2 linked regions of the Immundisolibacter sp. genome follow. The protein of the gene in region 1 interacts with the protein of each later gene in a pairwise test. Links are inferred from orthologs where the notes say so. Each region holds a gene or a part of one and is shown in the gene's direction. Other genes may lie near its edges.

Evidence for each region.
Region 2: the proteins of mrdA (region 1) and H5U26_RS09815 interact in binary tests that used the Escherichia coli proteins (3 or more experiments, as listed by UniProt). The link is inferred for Immundisolibacter sp. from one-to-one orthologs.

The regions. Positions count from the first base shown.
Region 1 is NZ_JACIZD010000001.1:448,534-465,160, forward strand. What follows is about bases 9,709-12,641. They hold mrdA (penicillin-binding protein 2), read left to right. Parts: upstream 9,709-10,228; coding sequence 10,229-12,055; downstream 12,056-12,641. Other genes in these bases: mreC (rod shape-determining protein MreC), read left to right, coding at 9,709-9,742; mreD (rod shape-determining protein MreD), read left to right, coding at 9,769-10,224; rodA (rod shape-determining protein RodA), read left to right, coding at 12,052-12,641. In the rest of the region: H5U26_RS02155 (dicarboxylate/amino acid:cation symporter), read left to right, coding at 1-734; H5U26_RS02160 (cold shock domain-containing protein), read right to left, coding at 880-1,365; H5U26_RS02165 (MFS transporter), read right to left, coding at 1,417-2,817; H5U26_RS02170 (SDR family oxidoreductase), read right to left, coding at 2,823-3,611; H5U26_RS02175 (Rieske 2Fe-2S domain-containing protein), read left to right, coding at 3,738-4,364; Asp-tRNA(Asn)/Glu-tRNA(Gln) amidotransferase subunit GatB, read right to left, coding at 4,458-5,894; Asp-tRNA(Asn)/Glu-tRNA(Gln) amidotransferase subunit GatA, read right to left, coding at 5,891-7,348; Asp-tRNA(Asn)/Glu-tRNA(Gln) amidotransferase subunit GatC, read right to left, coding at 7,381-7,668; H5U26_RS02195 (rod shape-determining protein), read left to right, coding at 7,775-8,818; more of mreC, read left to right, coding at 8,864-9,708; more of rodA, read left to right, coding at 12,642-13,149; mltB (lytic murein transglycosylase B), read left to right, coding at 13,146-14,123; H5U26_RS02225 (septal ring lytic transglycosylase RlpA family protein), read left to right, coding at 14,098-14,946; H5U26_RS02230 (D-alanyl-D-alanine carboxypeptidase family protein), read left to right, coding at 15,045-16,187; H5U26_RS02235 (D-amino acid aminotransferase), read left to right, coding at 16,192-16,627. UniProt on the Escherichia coli protein: Catalyzes cross-linking of the peptidoglycan cell wall. Responsible for the determination of the rod shape of the cell. Is probably required for lateral peptidoglycan synthesis and maintenance of the correct diameter during lateral and centripetal growth.
Region 2 is NZ_JACIZD010000007.1:52,262-59,598, reverse strand. What follows is about bases 4,391-7,337. They hold H5U26_RS09815 (PBP1A family penicillin-binding protein), read left to right. Parts: upstream 4,391-4,711; coding sequence 4,712-6,964; downstream 6,965-7,337. Other genes in these bases: glnA (glutamate--ammonia ligase), read left to right, coding at 7,211-7,337. Outside these bases: H5U26_RS09840 (type IV pilus secretin PilQ), read right to left, coding at 1-1,496; H5U26_RS09835 (pilus assembly protein PilP), read right to left, coding at 1,528-2,055; type 4a pilus biogenesis protein PilO, read right to left, coding at 2,052-2,672; H5U26_RS09825 (PilN domain-containing protein), read right to left, coding at 2,669-3,229; type IV pilus assembly protein PilM, read right to left, coding at 3,216-4,295. UniProt on the Escherichia coli protein: Cell wall formation. Synthesis of cross-linked peptidoglycan from the lipid intermediates.

The DNA.
Region 1 (16,627 bases):
GGGACGTGTGGGAGACGCTGCTGATCTGGATCGTCAAGCTGGTCCCGCTGGCGGTGTTTTGCGCCAGCGCCAACGTGACTGCCGAGCACGGACTGGCGTCGTTCACCGGCCTTGGACGGTACGTTGCCCTGTGCCTGCTGGGCATGGCGGTGCATGTGCTGGGCACCTACAGCGTCTGGTTGCTGCTGTACGCGCGCATCGGGCTGCGCCGGTTCTGGAGCCAGGCTGCGCAGCCGGTGCTCTACGCGTTCAGTGTCAACAGCAGCCTGGTGGCCCTGCCCCTGACGCTGCGGGCACTTGACCGGCTGGGCATTTCGCGGCGCGCATCGACGCTGGCCGCGTGTGTCGGCACCAATCTGAACAACGACGGCATCATTCTGTACGAGGGCTTTACCCTGCTGGCGCTGGCGCAGGCCATGGGCATCGACATGAGCCTGGGCGCGCAGGTGTTTGCCGCGCTGTATTGCGTGGTGGCGGCGATGGGTGTGGCCGGCGTGCCGGAGGCCGGCGTGGTGGCGCTGACACTGGTGCTGGGTGGACTGGGATTGCCGACCGAGGCGCTGGCGGTGCTGCTGTCCGTGGACTGGATCATTGCCCGCGCCCGTTCCCTGCTGAACACCACTTCGGACATGGTCGGCTCGGCGGCGCTGGATCGGTGGCTGCGCTTGACCACAGCCACCCTTGCTGGTGCCGGCTCCGGCGCTACTGCGCCGGAGCCGGCAGGGGAGCGCTGAATGAAGCCGTTCTGGGTTTCCGTGCGCCCGCCAGCGGGAAAAACCCGGTGGGAGCACAGCTTTGCTGCGCGATGATCGCCCGGCACAGCCGGACTCCTACAACGCGGTGATCACCCGCCGCAGCCGGGCTACGGTTTTCCGATGGCTACAGCCCGCTCAGCCAGATATGGCCCACGGCGCCCAGGATGATTCCCAGCACCAGTCCGGCGGCGAATGGCAGATAGGGCCGCGCCGCGCGTCGCGGGGCGCCGGCGGCAGGCGCGCGGTTGGTTGAACGCGGGCGGGCCGCAGCCGGCTTGCCGCCGGGCTGAACCACGGCGACCGCGCACGGGCCCTTGTCACCCTGCTGGGCCTCGAACTCGACCTCCAGCCCGGGGCGCAGGGCTTCCTTGTCGCCCGTGAAATCGGTGTAGTGAAAAAAATATTCGGTGCCCTGGTCGCCTTCGATGAAACCAAAACCCTTGCGGAAGTAAAAACGTTTGACGGTGCCTTTCATGGAGCTGCGCTGAAGAGTGGGTGGCTGCGCGGAAGCGGTCGCGGTGACGAGGCGCAGGACGATCTGGAAGCGGCGCGAACCGGGTTGCGCGACCGGTCGGCGGATCCCGCCAGCAACGGCGTGGTCGCCCACCATCGCGCCCGTTCGCGCCGCCAGCCCCCGCCCGTTGCGGGCCAGGGCCGGGCATTATAGCCGCCCGACCCGGTCGCGCGGTGCCGGCGCCAGGCGCAGCAGGCGCCAGGCCAGCAGCGTCTGTGCCGCTGCGACTGCCAGGCTTGCCGCATAGACGGCGCCCACCGCGCGCCGGACCACCTCGGCGTCGACGTGGGCGCTGAGTCCGGCCAGGGTGGCGATGACGCCCGCCAGCGCCGAGCCGAACGCGATGCCCAGCGTGCGCACGGTTGGGATACTGCCGGCGGTGATGCTCTCCTCGCCGGGACTGGCGTGCTGCATGGTGAAGGCGATCAGGTGGATGCTCAGCGCACCGACGCCAAAGCCGAGCATGACCAACGCCACGCCCACCGCCGGCGCGGCAAGCTGCCCCAGTCCGGCCAAGAGAACGCCGGTCATGGCCAGGATCAGCAGCGGCCCGCCGATGATGGCGCGCCGCTCGGCGGCGCCCTGCCAGCGCGCGGTGGTCAGCGAGGCGGCGGTCCAGCCGACCGCCAGCAGACTGGCGAAGTAGCCGGCGTGCAGCGGGCGCAGGTGATAGACCTGCTGCATCAGCAGCGGCACGAACACGGTAATGGTGGTGTGCAGGACCGACGAGGTCACGAACAGGCCGTAGGCCACGCCCACCGGTGCCCGCAGCGACGCGGCGCGGCGTGGAAACAGTCGCACCGCGCCACGCCGGTCCAGAGCAAAGGCGCCGCCGACCAGCAGCAGCGCGAGCGCCAGCGCCGCCAGGCGCAGCGGCGTGCCAGCCAGCTGACCGGCCGCCGCCACGCCGAGCACGCCGGCGCCCAGCAGTCCGACCCGGCCAAGCGGAAACGGCTGGCGCGCGCGCCCGGCCAGCACCTGCGGCAGATGGCGGGCGGCCAGCAGGCTGAACACGGCGATGATCGGCACATTCACGCCAAACGCACCGCGCCAGAAACCGGCCTCGGCAAACAGGCCGCCCAGCGCCGGGCCGATCAGCGCCGCCGCCGCCCACATGCCTGAAATGGACGCCAGCATCAGCTTGCGCAGCTCGGCGCTGTACAGCTCGCTGACCAGCGCCATCGACTGCGCCACGATCAGGCCGCCGCCGAAGCCCTGCACCGTGCGCGTGGCCAGCAACACCGGCATGTTGGGCGCCACCGCACACGCCAGCGAGCCGGCCAGGAACAAGCCGCCGGCCAGCACATAGGCGTGACGCGGGCCGTAGGCGCTGCGCAGCGGCCCCGAGCTGGCGGCGCCCACGATCGAGCCGACCATGTACAGCATCGACACCCAGGCGTAGAAGCGCACGCCGCCGATGTCGGCCACCACGGTCGGCATCACCGTGGCGACCAGGAACACGTCCATGGCGTGCAGGGCGATGCCGAGCGCCAGCGTCACCGTCAGCGGTGCCCGACCCTCGCGCAGCAGATCGGCAAAACCGGCCATCGGCGTCAGATGCAGCGCGCCAGGCCGCCATCCACCTGCAGCGTGGTGCCGGTGATGTAGCTGGCCGCGGCCGAACAGAGGAACACCGCCGCGGTGGCGATTTCTTCCGGCTCGGCGCCGCGGCGCAGCGGCACGTGGGCCAGCTGCTCGGCTTCCAGCTGCGCCACGGTGAGGCCGCGCTCGGCCGCCTGGCGCTGCATCAGGCTTTGCCAGCGAGCGGTGCGCACCGGACCGGGATTGATGGCGTTTACCAGGATGCCGTGCGGCGCGCCCTCGTCACCGAGCGCCTTGGTCAGGTTCATCAGGCCAGCGTTGGCGGCGCCACCGGCCAGATAGCCGGCGCTTGGCTGGCGGCCGGCGCCGCCGATGATGTTCAGCACCCGCCCACCGCCGCGCGCCACCAGCAGCGGCCAGACGGCGCGCGTCAGGCGCACGTAGCCCCAGAACTTGAGCGCAAAATCCTCCTGCCACTCCGATTCGGGCTTGCTCAGCAGCGAGCCGGCGCGGATGGAGCCGGCGTTGTTGACCAGAATGTCGAGGGCGCCGAAACGGGCCGTGTGGGCCGCCACCAGCTGGCCGATGCCCGCCTCGCTGGACAGGTCGGCCGGCACCGCCAGCGCAGTGATGCCGTGGCGCTGCGCCAGCTGGTCGGTCACGGCGCGCAGCGGCGCCTCGCCCCGCGCGCACAGCGTCAGCTGCACGCCCTCGGCCGCCAGCGCCTGGGCAATCGCCCGGCCGATACCGGCGCTGGCGCCGGTGACCAGCGCAATCTTTCCGCGCAGCGCCAGTTCCATGTCGTGTCTCCTCCTGGGGGGGGCGCCCGGCAGTGTAGCGGCTGGCGCAGCCTGGGTCCGGTATTGATAAAAGCGCCAGCACCGGCCCGATAATGGAACTATCCGCTGTCGCCGCGAGCACCCGCCATGAGCCAAGCCCTCGATTACCTGATCCAGGCCCGCCCGGACGCCATGCAGCCGTATTTCGCCTTTCTGAAGGTGGCCGGGCGGCGTCTGGACCCCAAGACCCGGGCGCTGATTTCGCTGATCAGCAAGGTCCATGCGCAGACCGAACGCGGCTTTCGGCAGTACCTGACGCGCGCGCTGCGCAGCGGCGCCAGCGCCGACGAGGTGCTCGACGCGCTGTTGATGGCCTTTCCGATGCTGGGCCTGACGCGGGTCGTGTGGGCAGTGGACCAGCTGCTGGCGCTGGACCTGCCGGAGTTTCGCCTGGAGCAGCTAGGCCACGTGCCGGACTGGCATGCGTTGGCGCCGCTGGCCGAGCTGCCGCCCGCCGGCTGCGTGCGCCGCGAGGCCGACGGCCGCGCCGTGTTCATTCACCGCACGGGCACCGAGCTGATGGTCTACGACGCCCGTTGCCCGCACCAGAGCACCGACATCCCGGAGCTGGCCATCGACGGCGAGCGCTTGACCTGCCCCCGCCACGGCTGGGCGTTCGATCTTGGCAGCGGCATGTGCGTGGCCAAGGGCTCACGGCCGCTGCGGGCGCTGGCTCACCGGGAACAGGACGGGCAGTTGTGGGCGTTCTGGTAAGCCACGAACGGTGTGTGTGGGAGCGGCGCCCTCGCCGCGAACCCTCCAATCAAGCATTCGGCCCGGGGCGGGCCTCCCACAGGTCGCGGTCTGCTAAACGCCCACTTTTGATCGCAACAGCGCGTTCACCTGCGCCGGGTTTGCCTTGCCGCCGGTGGCCTTCATCACCTGCCCGACCAGGAAACCGAGCACCTTGTCCTTGCCGGCCCGAAGCTGCTCGACCTGCTCCGGATTGGCGGCCAGCACCTCCTCGACGGCCGCCTCGATGGCGCCGCTGTCGGTGATCTGCTTCAGCCCCCGCGCCTGGATGATGGCGTCGGCCTCGCCCTCGCCCTGCCACATGGCGGCGAACACGTCCTTGGCGATCTTGCCCGAAATGGTCTGGTCGGCGATGCGCCCGAGCAGTCCGCCCAGCGCGGCCGGGCCGATCGGGGAGGCGGTGATCGGCAGATCGTCGCGGTTCAGGGCGGCGGCGAGTTCGCCGTTGATCCAGTTGGCGGCGAGCTTCGGTTCCGCGCCGCTGGCCAGTGCGGCTTCGAAGTAGTCGGCCAGCTCGCGCTCGGTCGTCAGCAACCCGGCGTCGTAGTCGGACAGGCCGTACTGGGACACGAAGCGCGCCTGACGGGCCTGCGGCAGTTCCGGCAGTTGCGCGCGCAGTTGCTCCACCCAGGCCTCGGACACCTGGATCGGCAGCAAGTCCGGATCGGGGAAATAACGGTAGTCGTTGGCTTCTTCCTTGCTGCGCATGGCGCGCGTCTGGTTGCGCTCGGCGTCGTACAGGCGGGTTTCCTGCACCACCTGGCCGCCGCTTTCCAGCAGCTCGATCTGACGCTCGACCTCGACCTCGATGGCGCGCTCCACGAACCGGAACGAGTTGATGTTCTTGATCTCGGCCCGCGTGCCCAGTTTGCTGTCGCCGACCCGGCGCACCGACACGTTGGCGTCGCAGCGGAACGAGCCTTCCTGCATGTTGGCGTCGGAGATTTCCAGGTACCGCACCAGGGCGTGCAGTTTTTTCAAGTAAGCCACCGCCTCGGCGGCGCTGGACAGCTCCGGCTCGGAGACGATCTCCACCAGCGGCGTGCCGGCGCGGTTCAGGTCGATGCCGGTCAGGCCGTGGAAGTCCTCGTGCAGGGACTTGCCGGCGTCTTCCTCCAGGTGGGCGCGGGTGATGCCGATGCGCTTGACGGTGCCGTCCGGCAGCGTGATGTCGAGGTGGCCGCGGGCGACGATCGGCAGCTCGTACTGGCTGATCTGGTAGCCCTTGGGCAGGTCCGGGTAGAAATAATTCTTGCGCGCGAACACCGAGCGCGGCGCGATCTGCGCGCCGACGGCCAGGCCGAACTTGATGGCCATGGCCACCGACTCGCGATTGAGCACCGGCAGCACGCCGGGCAGCGCAAGGTCGATGGCGCAGGCCTGCGTGTTCGGCGGCGCGCCGAATGCCGTCGCGGCGCCCGAGAACAGTTTGCTGCGGGTGGCCAGCTGGCAGTGGACTTCCAGGCCGATGACGGTTTCCCAGGCGCTCATGCTTGGGCCTCCGGCGCGCGGCGCATGTGCCAGTCGGTCACCTGCTGGTAGCGGTGGGCGACGTTCAGCAACCGCGCCTCGTCGAAATCGCGGCCGATCAGCTGCAGCCCCACCGGCAGGCCCTGCACCAGCCCGCAGGGAACGGACAAGGCCGGCAGGCCAGCCAGATTCGCCGCGATGGTGTAGATGTCCGACAGGTACATGGCGACCGGGTCGTGCTGCTTCTCGCCCAGGCGAAAGGCCGGCTGCGGCGTGGTCGGCGCGGCGATCACGTCCACCTGCCCGAACGCGCTCAGAAAGTCTTCACGAATCAACCGCCGCACACGCTGGGCCTTCAGGTAATAGGCGTCGTAGTAGCCGGCCGACAGCACGTAGGTGCCAATCAGGATGCGCCGCTTGACCTCGGCACCGAAGCCCTCGCTGCGCGTGCGTTTGTACAGATCGGTCAGGTCGGCCGGATTTTGCGCCCGGTAGCCGTAGCGCACGCCGTCATAGCGGGCCAGGTTCGACGAGGCCTCGGCCGGCGCGACGACGTAATAGGCCGGCACCGACAGCGCCGTGTGCGGCAGCGCGATGTCCACCAGCTGGGCGCCCAGGCGCTCCAGTTCCGCCAGAGCCGCGCGCACGGCATCGCCGACGGCGGTATCCAGGCCGGCATTGAAATATTCCGCCGGCAGGCCGATGCGCAGGCCGCTCAAGGGCGCCTCCAGCGCGGCCGCGTAATCCGGCACCGGGCGGTCGATGCAGGTCGAGTCGCGCTCGTCGAAACCGGCCATGACCTGCAGCAGCAGCGCCAGGTCGGCCGCCGAGCGGGCCATCGGCCCGGCCTGGTCCAGCGACGAGGCAAACGCCACCATGCCGTAGCGCGACACCCGGCCGTAGGTGGGCTTCAGGCCGCAGATGCCGGTCAGGGCTGCCGGCTGGCGGATCGAACCGCCGGTATCCGTGCCCGTCGCCGCGCTGCATAGGCCGGCCGCCACCGCCGCCGCCGAACCGCCGCTGCTGCCGCCCGGCACGCGATCCAGATCCCAGGGGTTGCGCACCGGGCCGTAGAACGAGGTCTCGTTCGACGAGCCCATCGCGAACTCGTCCATGTTGGTCTTGCCCAGCATCACCGCGCCGGCGGCGGCCAGGCGCTGGACCACGGTGGCGTCGTAGGGCGCGATGAAGTTGTCCAGCATCCGCGACGCGCAGCTGGTGCGCACACCGTCGGTGCAGAAGATGTCCTTGTGGGCGATCGGGATGCCGGCCAGCGGACCGGCATCGCCGCCGGCCAGCGCCGCGTCGGCGGCCGCCGCAGCCGCGGTGGCCGCCTCGGCCGTGACGGTGATGAAGGCGTTCAGTGCAGCGTTTCGAGCGCCGATGCGGGCCAGGTAGGCGGCCGTCAGTTCGGTGGCCGAATAATCGCCCCGGCGCAGCGCGGCGGCCTGTTCGGTCAGGGTCTGGTCGAGCATGGGTCAGGCTTGCCGTGGGGTGTAAACTGCGCTCATTCGATGACCTTTGGCACCAGATACAGGCCGTCCTGCACCGCCGGTGCGATGGCCTGGAAGCGGCGCCGCTGGTCGGTTTCGGCGACGGTATCGGCGCGCAGGCGCTGGCTGGCGTCGATCGGATGGGCCAGGGGGGGCACCTGCGCGGTGTCGGCACCGTCCAGCTGGGTCACCAGTTCCAGAATGGTGCTCAGTTCGGCCGCATAGGTCGTCAGCTGCCCGGCCGACACCTCGATGCGGGCCAGATGCGCCACCTTGCGCACCTCGTCGCTGCTTATCGACACCCTGTTCCTCGCCGCTGGTTGTTAACGCCGGGCGCCGTTGCTAGATTGCGGCGCCACGGCAGTTTTGTTGCCGTTCCAATATCTTAGAGGCCGGTCGGACCCACTGATGTTCAAAAAACTGTTCGGGCTTTTTTCGAGTGATCTTGCCATCGACCTTGGCACCGCCAACACGCTGGTGTCGGTACGCGGGCGAGGCATCGTGCTGCAGGAGCCTTCCGTGGTGGCCATCCGCCACGGCGCCAGCACCAACGGCCGCAAGGTGATCCAGGCGGTGGGCATCGAGGCCAAGCGCATGCTCGGTCGCACGCCCGGCAACATCACCGCCATCCGGCCGCTCAAGGACGGCGTGATCGCGGATTTCTACGTCACCGAGAAGATGCTGCAGCACTTCATCCGCAAGGTGCACGAACGTGGTTTCTTCCGCCCCAGTCCACGCGTGGTGGTGGGCGTGCCCTGCGGCTCGACGCAGGTGGAAAGGCGCGCCATTCGTGAATCCGCGCTCGGCGCCGGGGCCCGCGAAGTATATCTGATCGAGGAACCCATGGCCGCCGCCATCGGCGCCGGGCTGCCGGTCAGCGAGGCCACCGGCTCGATGATCATCGACATCGGCGGCGGCACCACCGAGATTGCGGTCATCTCGCTCAACGGTCTGGTGTACTCGGAGTCGGTGCGCATCGGCGGCGACAAGTTCGACGACTCCATCATCAACTACGTGCGCCGCAACTACGGCACGCTGATCGGCGAGTCCACGGCCGAGACCATCAAGCATCAGATCGGTTCGGCCTATCCGGGCAACGAGGTGCTGGAAATCCAGGTCAACGGCCGCAACCTGGCCGAGGGCGTGCCGCGCAGCTTCACGCTCAACAGCAACGAGGTGCTCGAGGCGCTGCAGGACCCCCTGCACGGCATCATCGCCGGCCTGCGCAAGGCGCTCGAACAGATCCCGCCGGAACTTTCCGCCGACGTGGCCGAGCGCGGCATGGTGCTGACCGGCGGCGGCGCGCTGCTGCGCGGCATCGACAGGCTGTTCTCGGAGGAAACCGGCCTGCCGGTGGTGGTGGCCGACGAGCCGATGCTGTGCGTGGCCAAGGGCGGCGAGATGGCGCTCGATTTCATCGACCAGGTCACCGACATCTTCGACGAGGAGTGAGTTCCCGCGCGGCCGATCCGGTCGCGCGGTATCGCCGCATGTCCCATGCCTAGCCTGTTCCGGCGCCGCCCGTCGCTGGCGCTCCGCCTGCTGCTGGCAACGCTGGCGGCAGTGGTGCTGCTGTTTCTGGACCAGCGCGGTCCGCGCCTGGTGCCGCTGCGCAGCACCTTGCTGACCGTGCTGCACCCGGTGCAGCAGGCCATCGATCTGCCGTTTCGGGCCTGGGCCTGGGGCACCGACAACTTGCGCGAACGCGCCGTCCTGCGCGCGCAGACCGCTGCCCTGCGCGAGCAGAACCTGCGCCTGCATCTGCAGGTGCAGACGCTGGACGCCCTGCAGGCCGAAAACCGCCGCCTGCGTGCCTTGCTCGATTCGCTGGCGCACACGCAGCAGCCGCTGCGGGCGCTGATCGCCGGCACGGTCAAGGTCGGCCTGGACCCCTACATCGGGCAGATCCAGATCGACAAGGGCTCCCTGCAGGGCGTGTTCGTCGGCCAGCCGGTGCTCGATGCCGACGGCGTGGTCGGCCAGGTGCAGCACGTGGCGGCGCAGACCAGTCAGGTGCTGCTGATTACCGACAGCCGGCACGCCATACCGGTCAAGTGCGTCCGCAGCGGGGTACGCGCCATCGCCGTGGGCCGCGGGCCGATCGGTGCGCTCGACCTGCCCTACCTGCCCAACCACGTCGATATGGAAGTGGGCGACGCGCTGGTCACGTCCGGGCTGGACGATGTGTTCCCGCCGGACCTGCCGGTGGCCACGGTCAGCAGCGTGAACCGCATCGGCGAGGGCGAGTTCGCCGAGGTGCAGGCCACGCCGCGCGGTCGCGTGGACCGCATCCAGGAGGTATTGCTGGTATGGCCGGCGGCGCAGACTGCGCCCGCCGATCCCGGCGCCGCGACGGCCCCGGCGTCAGTCCCGTGAGCGCCGCGCCCGTCCCGCCCCGGAGCATGGCCATCGCCGCCAGCCTGCTGGCGGCAGGATTGCTGTTGTCGGCGCCGCTGCCGGCCTGGGCGGTGGCCTGGCAGCCGCCCTGGCTGACCCTGGTGCTGGCCTATTGGTGCCTGGCCCAGCCGGACCGGGTGGGGATAACCGCCGGCTTCACGCTGGGCCTGTTGCAGGACGCGCTCACCGGCGCGCCGCTGGGCCAGCATGCGCTGGCGCTGGCCGTGGTGGCGGCCGCCGTGTTGGCCGAACATCAGCGTCTGCGCGTGTTGCCGTTGTGGCAGCAGGCGCTGCTGCTGGTGCCGCTGCTGTTGGTACAGCAACTCATCGTGGCGCTGGTGACCGGCAGCAGCGGGCGGCCGGTGTCGGCCGGCATGCTGCTGCCGGCCTTCAGCGGCGCCCTGGTGTGGCCGTGGCTGTTCCTGACCCTGCGCGACCTGCGCCGCCGCGCCAGTCGCTGAGCCCATGGTGCGCCGCCAGCAGACCATCAAGGACCCGGCAGCGGAACTGCGCCTGTTCCGGCGCCGCGCGGCGCTGCTGCTGGTCTTGATGGCACTGGCCGGCGGCGGTCTGCTGGTACGCCTGGGCTTCCTGCAGGTGGTGCAGCACGACCGCTACGCCACCGCTTCCCGTAACAACAGCATCCGCGCCGAGGTGATCGCGCCGGCGCGCGGCGTCATCACGGACCGCAACGGCACGCTGCTGGCCGAGAATGTGTCCAGTTACAGCCTGTACCTGACGCCCGAGAGCGTGCCGGACACGGCCGCCACACTGGCCGGACTCGGGCGCCTGATCGACCTGCGTCCTGCCGACCTGGAGCGCTTCGCCAGCCTGCGCCGCACCCGCCCGCGCTTCGAGGCGCTGGTGCTGCGTCGCAACCTGGACGACACCGAGGCGGCGCGCTTTGCCGCCCACCGTCATCAGTTTCCCGGCGTGGAGCTGCGCGGCGACCTGTCGCGCCATTACCCGCTCGGCTCGCTGACCGCGCACGTGGTCGGTTACGTCGGCCGCGTCAGCGAAGCGGAACTGGCGCAGGCCAGCGCCGAGCAGCGCGCCACCGACAGCATCGGCAAGACCGGCGTCGAGAACTTCTACGACGCGCTGCTGCAGGGCCGGGTCGGTTATCAGCAGGTGGAAGTGGATGCCCATGGGCGGCGGCTGCAGGTGCTCGATCGCACCCGGGCGCAGCCGGGCACGCCGCTGCGCCTCGAACTGGACATCGACCTGCAACGGGCGGCGCAGGCCGCGCTGGCGCAGCGCCCGGGTGCCGTGGTGGCCATCGACCCGAGCAGCGGCCATGTGCTGGCCATGGTCAGCGAGCCGGCCTTCGATCCGAACCTGTTCGTCGGCGGCATCGGCAACGCGGATTACCGCGGCCTGATGGACAATCCGGAGCGACCGCTGACCGACCGGGCCCTGCGTGGGCTGTACCCACCGGGCTCGACCATCAAGCCGTTGATGGGCCTGGCCGGATTGGTCAGCGGCGTGGTGACGCCCGACAGTCACGTCTGGTGCCCCGGCTGGTACACGCTGGGCAATTCCCCGCACCGCTACCGCTGCTGGCAACGCCACGGCCACGGCCGCATGGAACTGCTGCGGGCCGTGTCGCAGTCCTGTGACGTGTATTTCTACGACCTGGCCCTGAAGCTGGGCATCGACCGCATGCATGAGCAGCTGGGCCGCTTCGGGCTGGGGGCGCGCACCGGGATCGACCTGCCCGGCGAGCAGGCCGGTGTGCTGCCGTCGCAGGCCTGGAAGCGCAGTGCCCGCAAGGCGCCCTGGTATCCGGGCGAGACCCTGATTGCCGGCATCGGTCAGGGCTATAACACCGCCACACCGCTGCAGCTGGCCTACGCCACGGCACTGCTGGCCAGTCGTGGCCAAACGCCGACGCCGCGACTGGTAGCGCCACCGCTTGGCCTGCCGCCGGCCGCGCCCGGCCAGTCGCCACAGGCCAGCCCCGAGCAGTGGCAGATCATTGCCGATGCCATGCATGCCGTGGTCTCGCCCGGCGGTACCGCCTTTCGGGCGCTCGCCGGTGCGCCGTACAGCGCGGCCGGCAAGACCGGCACGGCGCAGGTGTTCAAGCTCAGCCAGCGTGCCGACGACCGCGGTCGCACGGCGCCACAGCATCTTCAGGACCATGCGCTGTTCATCGCCTACGCGCCGCTGGAAGCGCCGCGCATCGCGCTGTCAGTGGTCGTCGAGCATGGTGGCTCGGGCAGTGGCACCGCCGCGCCGGTGGCCCGGCAGGTGCTCGATGCCTGGCTGGCGCGCCCGGGAGGCACATGAACAACTGGCTCGCTTTCTGGCGGCGGATCGCCATCGACTGGGCGCTGCTGATCGGCCTGCTTGGCCTGTGCACCATTGGCCTGCTGCTGGCCTATAGCGCCGGCGCCGAAGCCCTGCCGGCGGTGAAAAACCAGGGCCTGCGGGTGGGGCTCGGCCTGCTGCTGCTGGTGGCGGTGGCGCAGGTCCCGATCGCCTGGTTGCAGCGCCTGGCGGCGCCGATTTACCTGCTCACGCTGCTGCTGTTGCTGGTGGTCGACGCCATTGGTGCCATCGGCCACGGCGCACAGCGCTGGCTGGAGCTCGGCCCGCTGCGCTTCCAGCCCTCGGAATTGGCCAAGCTGGCCGTTCCGATGATGGTGGCGCGCTACCTGAGCGACCGCCCATTGCCGCCGACGGCGCGTGACATTCTGGTCAGCGGCGCACTGGCGCTGCTGCCGGTGTTGCTGATCGCCGTCCAGCCGGATCTTGGTACCTCGCTGCTGGTGGCGGCGGCCGGCCTGTCGGTGCTGTTTCTGGCCGGCCTCAGCTGGCGGGTGATCGGCCTTTTCACAGGGCTGGCGGCCGCCGCTGCACCGTTGATGTGGCTGTTTGGCATGCATGACTACCAGCGCCAGCGCGTGCTGACCCTGTTCGATCCGCAGCGCGATCCGCTGGGCACCGGCTACCACATCATCCAGTCGACCATCGCCATCGGCTCGGGCGGTTTCTACGGCAAAGGCTGGCTCGAAGGCACCCAAACGCGCCTGCAATTCCTGCCCGAAAGCGCCACCGACTTCGTGTTCGCCGTGTTCGGCGAGGAATTCGGCCTGCTGGGCGCCATCGGCCTGCTGCTGCTGTACGGCTTTATCATCGGCCGCGGCATGCACATTGCCGCGCAGGCCAGCGACGGTTTTGGCCGGCTGCTGGGCGGCGGACTGGTGTGCACGTTTTTCGTTTATGTTGTGGTCAATATCGGCATGGTCAGCGGCGTGCTCCCGGTGGTCGGGGTACCGCTGCCGCTGGTCAGCTACGGAGGCACTTCGATGGTTACCCTGATGCTCGGTTTCGGCATGCTCATGGGCATCCGCGCCCATCGCAAACTGTGGCCGGCATGAGGCGTCTGGCCGCCCTGCTGCTGGCGCTGGGCAGCGCCGCGCCGGCCTCGGCCGTGCCGCTGGCCGAACATCCGCCGCTGCAGGCCCTGATCGATACCCTGGTCAGCCAGGACGGTTTCGCGCGGGCCGATGTCGAGCGCCTGCTGGCCGGCGCGCAGTTCCAGCAGGGCATCGTCGACGCCATCACCCGTCCGGCCGAGAAGATGCCCTGGTATCGCTACCGGCCGATCTTCCTGACCCAGCAGCGCATCGACGGCGGCGTGGCCTTCTGGCGCGAACACGCGGCGCTGCTGGCGCGGGCCGAGCGCGAACACGGCGTGCCGGCGTCGATCATCACCGCCATCATCGGCGTGGAGACCCGTTACGGCGCCGTCACCGGTCGCTACCGGGCGCTCGACGCGCTGACCACGCTGACCATCGCCGGCCTGCCGCGCAGTGCCTTCTTTGGCCGCGAACTGCGTGAACTGCTGCTGCTGGGCCGCGAGGAACGGCTGGACCTGACCGGCCTGAACGGCTCCTATGCCGGCGCGCTGGGCCTGCCGCAGTTCATCCCGTCGAGCTACCGCGCCTACGCGGTGGATTTCGACCAGGACGGCCGGCGCGACCTGCTCGGCAGCCCGGCCGACGCCATCGGCAGCGTGGCCAACTACCTGCGCCGTCACGGCTGGGAAGCGGGCCAGCCGATCACCGCCGCGGCCACGGCAACCCCCGCCGCGGCCAGCCTGGGCGGGACCGATCCGGCCCTGAAGTACACCGTGAGTCAGCTGCTTGCCGGCGGCGTCAGCGCCCCCGGCGCGGCGCCCGGCTCGCGCAAGGCGGCGCTGATCCGCCTGGAGGCCGAGCAGGGCGACGAGTACCACCTCGGTTTCCAGAACTTCTACGCCATCACCCGCTACAACCACAGCCCGCTGTACGCGATGGCGGTCACGCAACTGGCGGCAGCCATCGGTGCGCAGCACCCGGCCTCACCCTGAATCCGATGTCGCCGCCGGCCGGCTGGCGCTGCTGCTGGTGCTGCTTCTGGCCGGCTGCGCCGGTCCCGGCAGCCGGCCCGGGCCGGACTACCGCAAGGACGGCCCGCCGACCACGGCGGTGGACATCGACGCCATCCCGGACGCCGTGCCGCGCGCCGAACCCCTGTGCCAGCCGTGCCTGCGCCCGTATGAGGTCGAAGGCGTCGCGTTCCGGCCGCTGGCCAGCGCAGCCGGTTACCAGGCGCGCGGCATCGCCAGCTGGTACGGGCGCGAGTTCGACGGCCGCCCGACCGCCAACGGCGAGCGTTACGACATGCTGGCCATGACCGCCGCGCACCCGACCCTGCCGATTCCGAGCTACGCGCGGGTCACGCATCTGGCCAACGGCCGCAGCGTGATCGTTAGAATCAACGACCGCGGACCGTTCAGGCGCGGCCGGCTGATCGATCTGTCCTACGTGGCCGCGGCCAAGCTGGGCCTGGTCGGCCACGGCAGCGGACTGGTCGAGGTGCGGGCCGTGCTGCCGGGCGGATCGCCCGCGCCGGCGGTCATCACGGCCAGCGCATCGCCGGGCGCGCGAGCACTGCCGACCGATGCGGTCTACCTGCAGGTCGGCGCCTTTGGCGAGGCCGCCGCCGCGCAGCGCCTGGCCAGTCGCCTGCGCGGCGAGGCGCTGGCGCCGGTCAGCGTGCAGCCGGCCAACAGCGACAATCGCTGGCTGCACCGGGTGCGGGTCGGCCCGCTGCCGCAGGCGCTGGTGGAACAGACCGTGGCCCGGCTGGGGGCGCTCGGCCTGTCGGCCCTGCGCCTGCCGGCGCACTGATTCACCGACATCGTCAGGATTTTCGGATCCCTAACACCGTTTTCGCGGGCCAGTTGCCACCTCCTGGCAGCGGCCAGCCACTTACCTCAAGAGTCACCATGCAATCCAGATATGCCCTTGTCCGCCGCGCCTTCGGCCTGATGTTTCTGACGGCCGCCGCCACCGCGGCGCCGATACCCAGCGCCCCGCAGCTGGGCGCGCGCAGCTACGTGCTGTACGACTACCACACCGGTCAGGTGCTCACGGCCAAGGATCCGGAAGTGCCGCAGCCGCCGGCCAGCCTGACCAAGATCATGACCGCCTACGTGGCCTTCGATGCGCTCAAGAAAGGCGAGCTCAAGCTGGATGAGGAAATCACCATCAGCGCCGATGCCTGGCGCACCGGCGGTTCGCGCAGCTTCATCGACCCGGCCAAGCCGGTGCCGGTCGAGGTGCTGGTGCATGGCGTGCTGACGCAGTCCGGCAACGACGCCACACTGGCGCTGGCCGAGCACATGGCCGGCACCGAGACCGCCTTTGCCGACCTCATGAACGCCCAGGCCAAGCGGCTCGGACTCACGCAAACCCATTTCGTGAACTCGCACGGCCTGCCAGCGGACGATCACTACTCCAGCCCGCTCGACATGGCGCACCTGGCGGCGGCCACCATCCGCGATTTCCCCGACTACTACCCCTGGTACGCGCTCAAGTCCTTCACCTGGAACAACATCACCCAGCCGAACCGCAACCGCCTGCTGTTCTGGGACGCCAGCGTCGATGGCCTCAAGACCGGCTACACCGAGGCCGCCGGCTACTGCCTGGTGGCCTCCGCCAAGCGCGAGGACATGCGCCTGATCGCGGTCATCATGGGCAGCGCCAGTGACCGCTCGCGCTTCCAGGAAGCGCAGGCCCTGTTCAACTGGGGTTTTCGTTTCTTCGAAACCCACCGTCTGTACCCGGCCGGCGAGAAGCGCACCGACGCCCCGGTGTTCGGCGGGCAGGAGCGCTCGGTGCCGCTGGGCCTGGCCGAGGATGCCTACATCACCGTGCCACGCGGCAAGTACGCCGAACTGGCCGCCTCGGTGGAAGTGGCCCCGCGCCTGACCGCACCGGTGGCCAAGGGCTCGGCGCAGGGCACGCTGCGGGTGAAGCTCGGTGACGAGGTCCTGATGGAGCGCCCGCTGGTGGCGCTGGCCGACGTCGGCGAGGGCAACATCTTCAGACGCGCCATCGACGCCGCCCGCCTGTGGTGGCAGGAATGAGCCCATGAGCGTTGCCCTGCCCAACGAGGCCGACATCACGGTCCATTTCGACGGCGCCTTCATGCCGCTGTCGCAGGCGCGCGTGCACCCGCTGGATCGCGGCTTCATCTACGGCGATGGCGTGTACGAGGTGATCCCTGCCTACGGCGGGCATTACCTGCGCCTGGACGCGCACATCGCGCGCCTGGAGCGCAGCCTGGCCGAGGCGCGCATCGCCAACCCGTACCCGGCCCAGCGCTGGGCGGAAATCCTGACCGAACTGCTCAGCCGCCACGGCGGCGGCGATGCGTCCATTTACCTGCAGGTCACCCGGGGCGTGGCGCCGCGCGATCATGCCTTTCCGGACTGCCCGCCGACCGTGTTCGCCATGCCGCGCGTACTCAAGCCGGTGCCGACCGGCCAGGTCGAGGGGGGGCTTAAAGCCATCAGCCTGGCCGACA
Region 2 (7,337 bases), on another replicon or contig:
GGATCACCACTGCCGAATCCCGCCGTCAAGGTCTCCTTATTAATCAGTTGCTGGGTGCCCTGCAGCGTGCCCGAAACCGCCGTTGTCCCGCCGGCGATGTCGCGGGTGTCGCTGGCACCGAAGCGGACGCCGAGATTCTTGCTGAAGTTGGTGCTGGCATTGACGATGCGCGACTCGATCAACACCTGCCGGACTGGCACGTCCAGCACCTTCATCAGCTCGCGGATCTCCGCCAATTTCTGTTCGGTGTCGTTGACGATCAGCGTATTGGTGCGCTCATCGACGGTTACGTTGCCGCGCTCGGTCAGGACCTTGCGGTCTGCGTTCTTGAGCAAACCCGCCACATCCGTCGCCTTGGCGAAATTGACCGGCATGAATTCCGTGTACAGCGGGGCAAGCTCTGCCAGCTTCTGGCGCGCTTCATACTCTGCCTGCTCGCGCGCGGCGATCTCCTCGGCCGGAGCGATCCACATGACGTTGCCGTCCTCGCGCTTGCCCAGGCCCTTGGTGGTCAGAATGATGTCGAGCGCCTGATCCCAGGGAACGTTCTGCAGGCGCAGCGTGATGTTTCCGGCAACCGTGTCGGCAGCGACCAGATTCTTGCCGGTGAAGTCGGCCAGCAACTGCAGCACCGCGCGCACCTCGATGGTCTGGAAATTGAGCGATATGGGCTCCCCGACGTAGGCCTTCTTCACATTCCGCAGCGCGGCCGGGTCATCACGCACCGGAGAGACTTCGAGCGTGTACAGTCCGTTCGCCTGGTAGGCCAGATGCTCGAACGGCCCGGTAGTGGCCACTTCCATCCGCACGCCCCCGGCGTACTGGCGGGTTTCCACCCGCGTCACCGGCGTCGCAAAATCGGTCACGTCAAGGCGGCGGCTGAGCTCGGCCGGCAGGCCAACGCCCTTGAAATCAATGACCACACGCCCACCCTGCGGGCGGGTGTCCACCTGCACATTCGGCGACGACAAACTGACGACGACGCGGCCTTCACCGCGCTCGCCGCGGCGAAAATCCACCCCGCTGACGCGCGGCGCGCCCGATGACACCGCGGCCCCGGTCCCGGCGCGAACCGCCGCCATGCCCGCGGACGAAGGAGCCTCGAGCATTATCAGGAGCTTGTTTCCAGCGGGCCGCGTGGTCCATCGCACCGCCTGATTCAGGTTCACGACCAGCCGCGTGCGACCTTCCGCCGGCACCACCGTCACGCTCTGCACGGCCCCGGAGTCGATCTGCCGGGTACGCTGGGCAAGCGAGGAACCCACCGCCGGCAGGTCGACAACCAGGCGCGGTGGATCGCTGATCATAAAAGTGTTGCCCGACGGTAACTCACCGTCCGCCTGAATTTGCAACTGCAGCCCCCCGGCCGGGGTTGGCGCATGGTCGATGCCGGTCAGCGTCACCGCGTGCAGGCCGGTGCTCAGCAGCAGCATCGGCAGCATGACCGCCGACCAACTGACGGCCTTTCGGAACAAAGACCGATGACGACGTTTCATTTGATTCATCTCCCTGGCCATCGTCATACTGTTACTGTTCCACGATTGCTACTGATGCCTGACGCTCCATCCAGCCGCCGGTGCCATTTGGAACGAGCTCGACCAACTGCACCACGCTGGGCTCGACCTGCGTCACACGGCCGTAGTTCTCGCCAATGTAATTCCCAACCCCGACCCGGCTGATGGTTTGATCCGGCGCCTGAATCAATGCCCAGGTCGCGCCTGCCCGACTGAGCGTACCGACCATCCGCAGCGCATCCAAGGGATAGGCCTCCAGCGCTTCCTTACGCCGATCGAGGTCGGGACGAGGCCCCTGGGCGCCTGCGTCTGCGACATTCTCGATCCGCTGTTCCTCCAGCGTGTCCAGGAAAGGGTCTTTGAGGTCGTCCGGCTTGTAAACGAACTGCTCGTAGGGCTTCAGGACCGGCAACGGATCAATCGACACCTTCTCCGAAGCCCTGACCTCATCCATCCAGGCATACAGATCCTCATGACTTCTGCCGCAACCGGCCAGCGCCAGGCAGACCAGAGTCAACAGCGCACTACGGCCCCCGCTCAAGGTTTGTCCTCGTCCTGGTATTGGTAAGTCTTGGCCATGCCCTTCATGACCAACAAATTCGAATCCTTGCCAACCGGCGTCAAGCTGAGGTCATGCAGGGTCACAATCCGCGGGAAACCGGCGACATCACTCGCGAACTCCGCCAGCTGATGATAGGTACCCGTCACCTCGATGCTGATGGGCAATTCCGCATAGAATCCGACCGGACGTGCCTCGCCGGGCTGGAACAGCTTGAACTCGAGACCGCGCCCCAGCCCGGCCTGGGTAATCTCGACCAACAGGTTTGCAATCTCGTTGCTGTCCGGCAACTGCCGGCGCATGGTCTCGAAGCTCTCCTTGAGCTGGACCAGCTGCTCGCGGTACGCGTCCAGATTGACTGCCTGTCGGTACTTGACGACAAACTGTTGCCGCAGCTGCTGCTCGGCCTGGCGCCGCGACTCGAGATCTTCCAGCGTTTTGCTGATGACGAAATAGTAGCCGGCAATCAGTATCAGCAAACCCACCAGCGCGATGGCAAACATCTTGCCCGCCGGCGGCCATTCCCCGGCCGCCCGCACATCGATGTCACGCACGTCCAGACTGCGAAGATCGAACTTGCGAAGATCATCCAGAGTCATTGCGCTGGCTCGTCCTTGGCTACGTGTTGCGGCACCCGAAGCTCGAACTGACTCGCGTGCATGCCGCGGTACTCGCCAGCGCGCGCAACAAGCAACGTCGAAGGATCGAACTGCTCGGAGTCGTCCAGTTGATGCATGTAGGTGGACACGCGTGCATTCGACTGGGCCCAACCCTGCAAGCTGAGGGTCGAATCGCGCTGCACGAAGTTGGTAAGAAATGCACCTTCCGGCGTGCTGCGCGCCAAGGCATCGAAAAGGCGTACCGACATCGGGCGCTTGACCTGCAATTCCTGGATCACGTCCATCCTTGCCTGCAGCTTTGCCTTTTGTGCCTGCAGATCCTTAATCTCACGGATTTTTATGTCCAAGAGAGCAATCTCGCCACGCAAGATGTTGTTCCTGTCTTCCTGCCGGCCAACCGCCGCCAACGCGATCAATTGCCACACCACCACCATTACGACAGCGGCAAGCGCTCCGGCCCCGAGCATCGCCAGAAATTCGTTCTGCCGGCGCTGCCTGCGCACGCGCCGCCATGGCAGCAGGTTAACGCGAGACATCGGTCGTGCTCCGCATGGCCAGACCCGCCGCGATCATCCAGGCATGACCGTGTTCGCGCAAGCGGGCAGCGTCAATGCCCGGCGCAAACTCCACCCCCAGAAACGGATTACCGACTCTGGTATCCAGCCCGAGATAGCGACCCACGATTCCAGCTGCTCCGGCCAACCCGGCACAGCCGCCGCTGAGCACGATGTGATCCAATGAAGACTGCCCGGTGGCGGAAAAAAACACCTGCAACAAACGTCCGACCTGGTTGGCCAAGGAGTCCAGAAATGGCTCGATGATGGTGCTGCGCCATTCTTCGGGGAAACTGCCTTCCAGCAGGGCCGCGCTGGCCTCGGGATAGGCCAGACCATAGCGCTCCTGGATTTGCTGCAGCAGCTGCTCGCCACCGAAGGACTGTTCACGCGTGAACAGCGTGACACCACCCTGCAAGACGTTCAGTGTCGTGGTTGAAGCACCGACATCCACCATTGCGGTAACACCGGTGCGCGCCGTGGGTGGCATCTGCGGCGCAATCAGGGGAAAGGCCGATTCCAGCGCATACGCTTCGACGTCTACGACCGCGGCAGCAAGTCCTGCTGCCGAGAGCGGCTCGAGCCGTTTGTCAACCACCTCGTTTCGGGCAACGATCAGCAGCACATCCGCCGTCTGCGGGTTGCGAGCATTTGGACCCAGGACCACGAAATCGAAATAGACATCGTCCAGTGGGTATGGAATGTACTGATCCGACTCCAAAGTGATCTGTTGTTCGATATCAGCGTCCGAGAAATCCACCGGCATGGCGATCTGGCGACTGATGATCTGCGATCCCGAAACCGCCAGGGCAACGCGACGACGTTTGCTGCCGGCCCGGGTCAACGCTTCGCCGACGGCCCGCGCAACGGCCTCTGCATCCGCCACTGACCCTTCGGCGACCGCTCCGTGCGGCAACCGAACCTGCGCGCAGGACTCCACCCGGAACCCCCTGGAGGTGCTGTCGAGGGCCAGGAGCCGCACCGCCGACGTGCTAATATCGAGCCCCAGCAACGGCGGAATTCTTTGTTTAAAGATATTGTGAATCAAGTGATTACCCGAACCTTGGGTGTCCCCCGCCCGATCGCCCCAGCGACCCCCCGCTGCCACAGCTATCGACCCTTGCGCTCAAGGCTTGAGCGTTTATATCACAGGGTGCTGAGGAAAACGCCAGCCGTTGTGCAACCGCCCGGCGCCCCGGCCCGGCGCATCACAATTCGCCTGGCCCGCCGTTTGCCAACGCAACAACCGGACCAGAAATTCAATAGGCGCCGGGCGGCATCGGCATACCCCCCGCCCGGACTGCTCCATTTAGTGTGCCGCCTGTGCCACGGAACCAGGGTGCCGGGTAACCGCCCTGGGGCTGCGTCACTCCGGCGACTTGTCGGGACCCCAGCACCATTATGAAGCGTTGGTCGCCTGTGGTCGCGGCGGCTATCGCGAACCTCGCTTTACTGCTTTCGCTGGTGGCCGTCGGCGGATACCTCCTGCTCGAACGGGAGCTGCCGGCGGTCGATCAGCTGGCCCAGTCCCGGCTTGCACAGCCGCTGCGGATTTACTCCCTGGACGGGCAACGCATTGCCGAGTTCGGCGACCAGCGGCGCGTGCCACTCGATGGCGGCGCCCTGCCCGAGCATCTGGTGCAGGCAATCCTGGCGGCAGAAGATGCCAATTTTTTCGAACATCCCGGATTTGACACCGGCGGCCTGGCAAGGGCGGCCTGGCAACTGCTGCGCACAGGAAAAATGCGCCAGGGCGGCAGCACCATCACGATGCAAGTCGCCCGCAATTTTTATCTGAGCCGGGAAAAATCGTTTCGTCGCAAAGCGCTCGAAATTCTGCTGGCGATCCGTATTGAGCAAAACTTGAGCAAGGACCAGATTCTGGGCCTTTACGTGAACAAGATATTCCTCGGCAACCGGGCCTATGGCTTCGGCGCGGCTGCCGAGCTTTATTACGGACGACCGGTCGACCAACTCGACGTGGCTGAGATGGCGCTGCTGGCAGGGCTGCCTAAGGCGCCCTCGCGTGACAACCCGCTGGTAAATCGCCAACGCGCACTCGAACGACGCGACTATGTGCTCGGACGCATGCATGCCCTGGGCTACCTGGACGCGGACGGCTACCGCCGTGCGCTGGCGCATGTGGACACGGCCGGTCACCACGGCTTCGCGCCGCAACTCGAAGCCGACCATGTCGCCGAAATGGCGCGCGCCTGGATGCTGGAACGCTATGGCGACGCCGCGTACGAGAACGGCTACCAGGTCATCACCACGATCCTCGGCACACAGCAGCGGGCCGCCAATCAGGCGCTTCGGTCGGGTTTGCGAGCCTACGACCGCCGACGCGGTTTCCGTGGGCCGATCGGCCGCCTGCCGGACACCGAACTGGGCGATCAGGCACAGCTGCAGGCCCGCCTGCGTGCCTTGCCCACGGCCGCAGATCTGCTGCCAGCCGTGCGCCTGTCGAGCGGCCAATACCTGTCGGCTGCCGGCCCCATCAATCTGGGCGACCGGAGCGCCGATCGCTTTGGCGCCCGCTGGCAGCCGCGCAGCGGCGACGTCGTTTACCTGTCGCAGGGGGCCGACGGATGGCGCCTTGCCCAGCTGCCGCAGGTGGAGGGGGCATTCGTGGCCCTGCGGCCTGGCACCGGCGCAATCACCGCCCTGGTCGGCGGTTACGACTTCAACCGCAGCCGCTTCAACCGGGTGCTACAGGCGCAGCGCCAGCCCGGATCCACGTTCAAGCCGTTCATTTATGCAGCGGCCCTGGCCACCGGCTATACGGCGGCATCGATCATCAATGACGCACCGGTGGCCTTCCCGGCCGAAACCCCCGACGGGTATTGGCGACCGGAGAACTACACCGGCCGCTTTTACGGGCCGACGCGCCTGCGTGAGGCCTTGGCGCAGTCCCGCAATCTGGTTTCCGTGCGCCTGCTGAACGCGGTCGGCGTCGATTTCACGCGCCGCTACTGCCTCAGGTTCGGTTTCGCGGCCGAGCGCTTGCCGGCCAACCTATCGCTGGCGCTTGGCACGGCCTCCGTCACGCCGCTGGAGCTTGCCGCCGGCTACGCGGTGATCGCCAACGGCGGCTTTCGCGTCGACCCCTACGTGGTCGAGCGCGTGCTGGATTCGCAGGGTCGGGTGCTGTGGCAGGCCCCGCAGGTGGTGTCCTGCGAGGCTGATTGCGCAGTCGACCCCGCAGCAACCGATGCGGTGACACACGCGCCCCGCGTGCTGCCCGCCACCGATGCCTATATCCTCAATTCCATGCTGCGGGATGTGATCGACCACGGCACCGCCGTACGCGCCAAGAGCCTGGGACGCGCCGACCTGGCCGGCAAGACCGGCACCACCAACGATGAGCGGGACGCCTGGTTTGCCGGTTTCAACAGCCACCTGCTGGCCACGGCATGGGTCGGCTTCGATCAACCGCAATCGCTTGGCAAGGGCGAAACCGGCGCCCGCGCAGCGCTCCCCATCTGGATGGATTTCATGTCGGCAATACTGCCGGAGCTCCCGGTCGGCTACCCGCCGGCACCCGCCGGCCTGGTCGCGCTGCGAATCGACCGTCACAGCGGCCAGCGAACAGTCGACAGCGGACCGGACACGCTGTTCGAGTGGTTCAGTGCCGATCGGCTGCCTGCCATCCTGGCGACCCAAACCTCGGCGCCGGACGACACGCCGACACCGGCGCAGGAATCAAATCTGTTCTAGGAATCGAAGCCACCTGGCGGCCGCCCCTTTGTGGAGCATGCGTGATATGCATGCACCAACTTGGTGAATGCTGAAGCGGTATTTTCGGTGGATAATGCCGGCCATGTGCGGATACTGGCTTGGCACATCTGCTGCTTTCCAGCCTTCGTCCTCATATTGGCCCGAAAGTCGATGTCCGACCGGACATCCGCCCGGGCTGTTTTCCCGTTCGCCTAGTCAGCAATCCGCCCTAAGGAGCGTACCTACATGTCAGCGTCTGATGTGCTCAAGAAGATCGGTGAGCAGAACGTCAAGTTCCTCGACCTTCGCTTCACCGACACGCGCGGCAAGGAGCAACACCTCACCATCCCCACCGCGCGCATCGATGGCGACT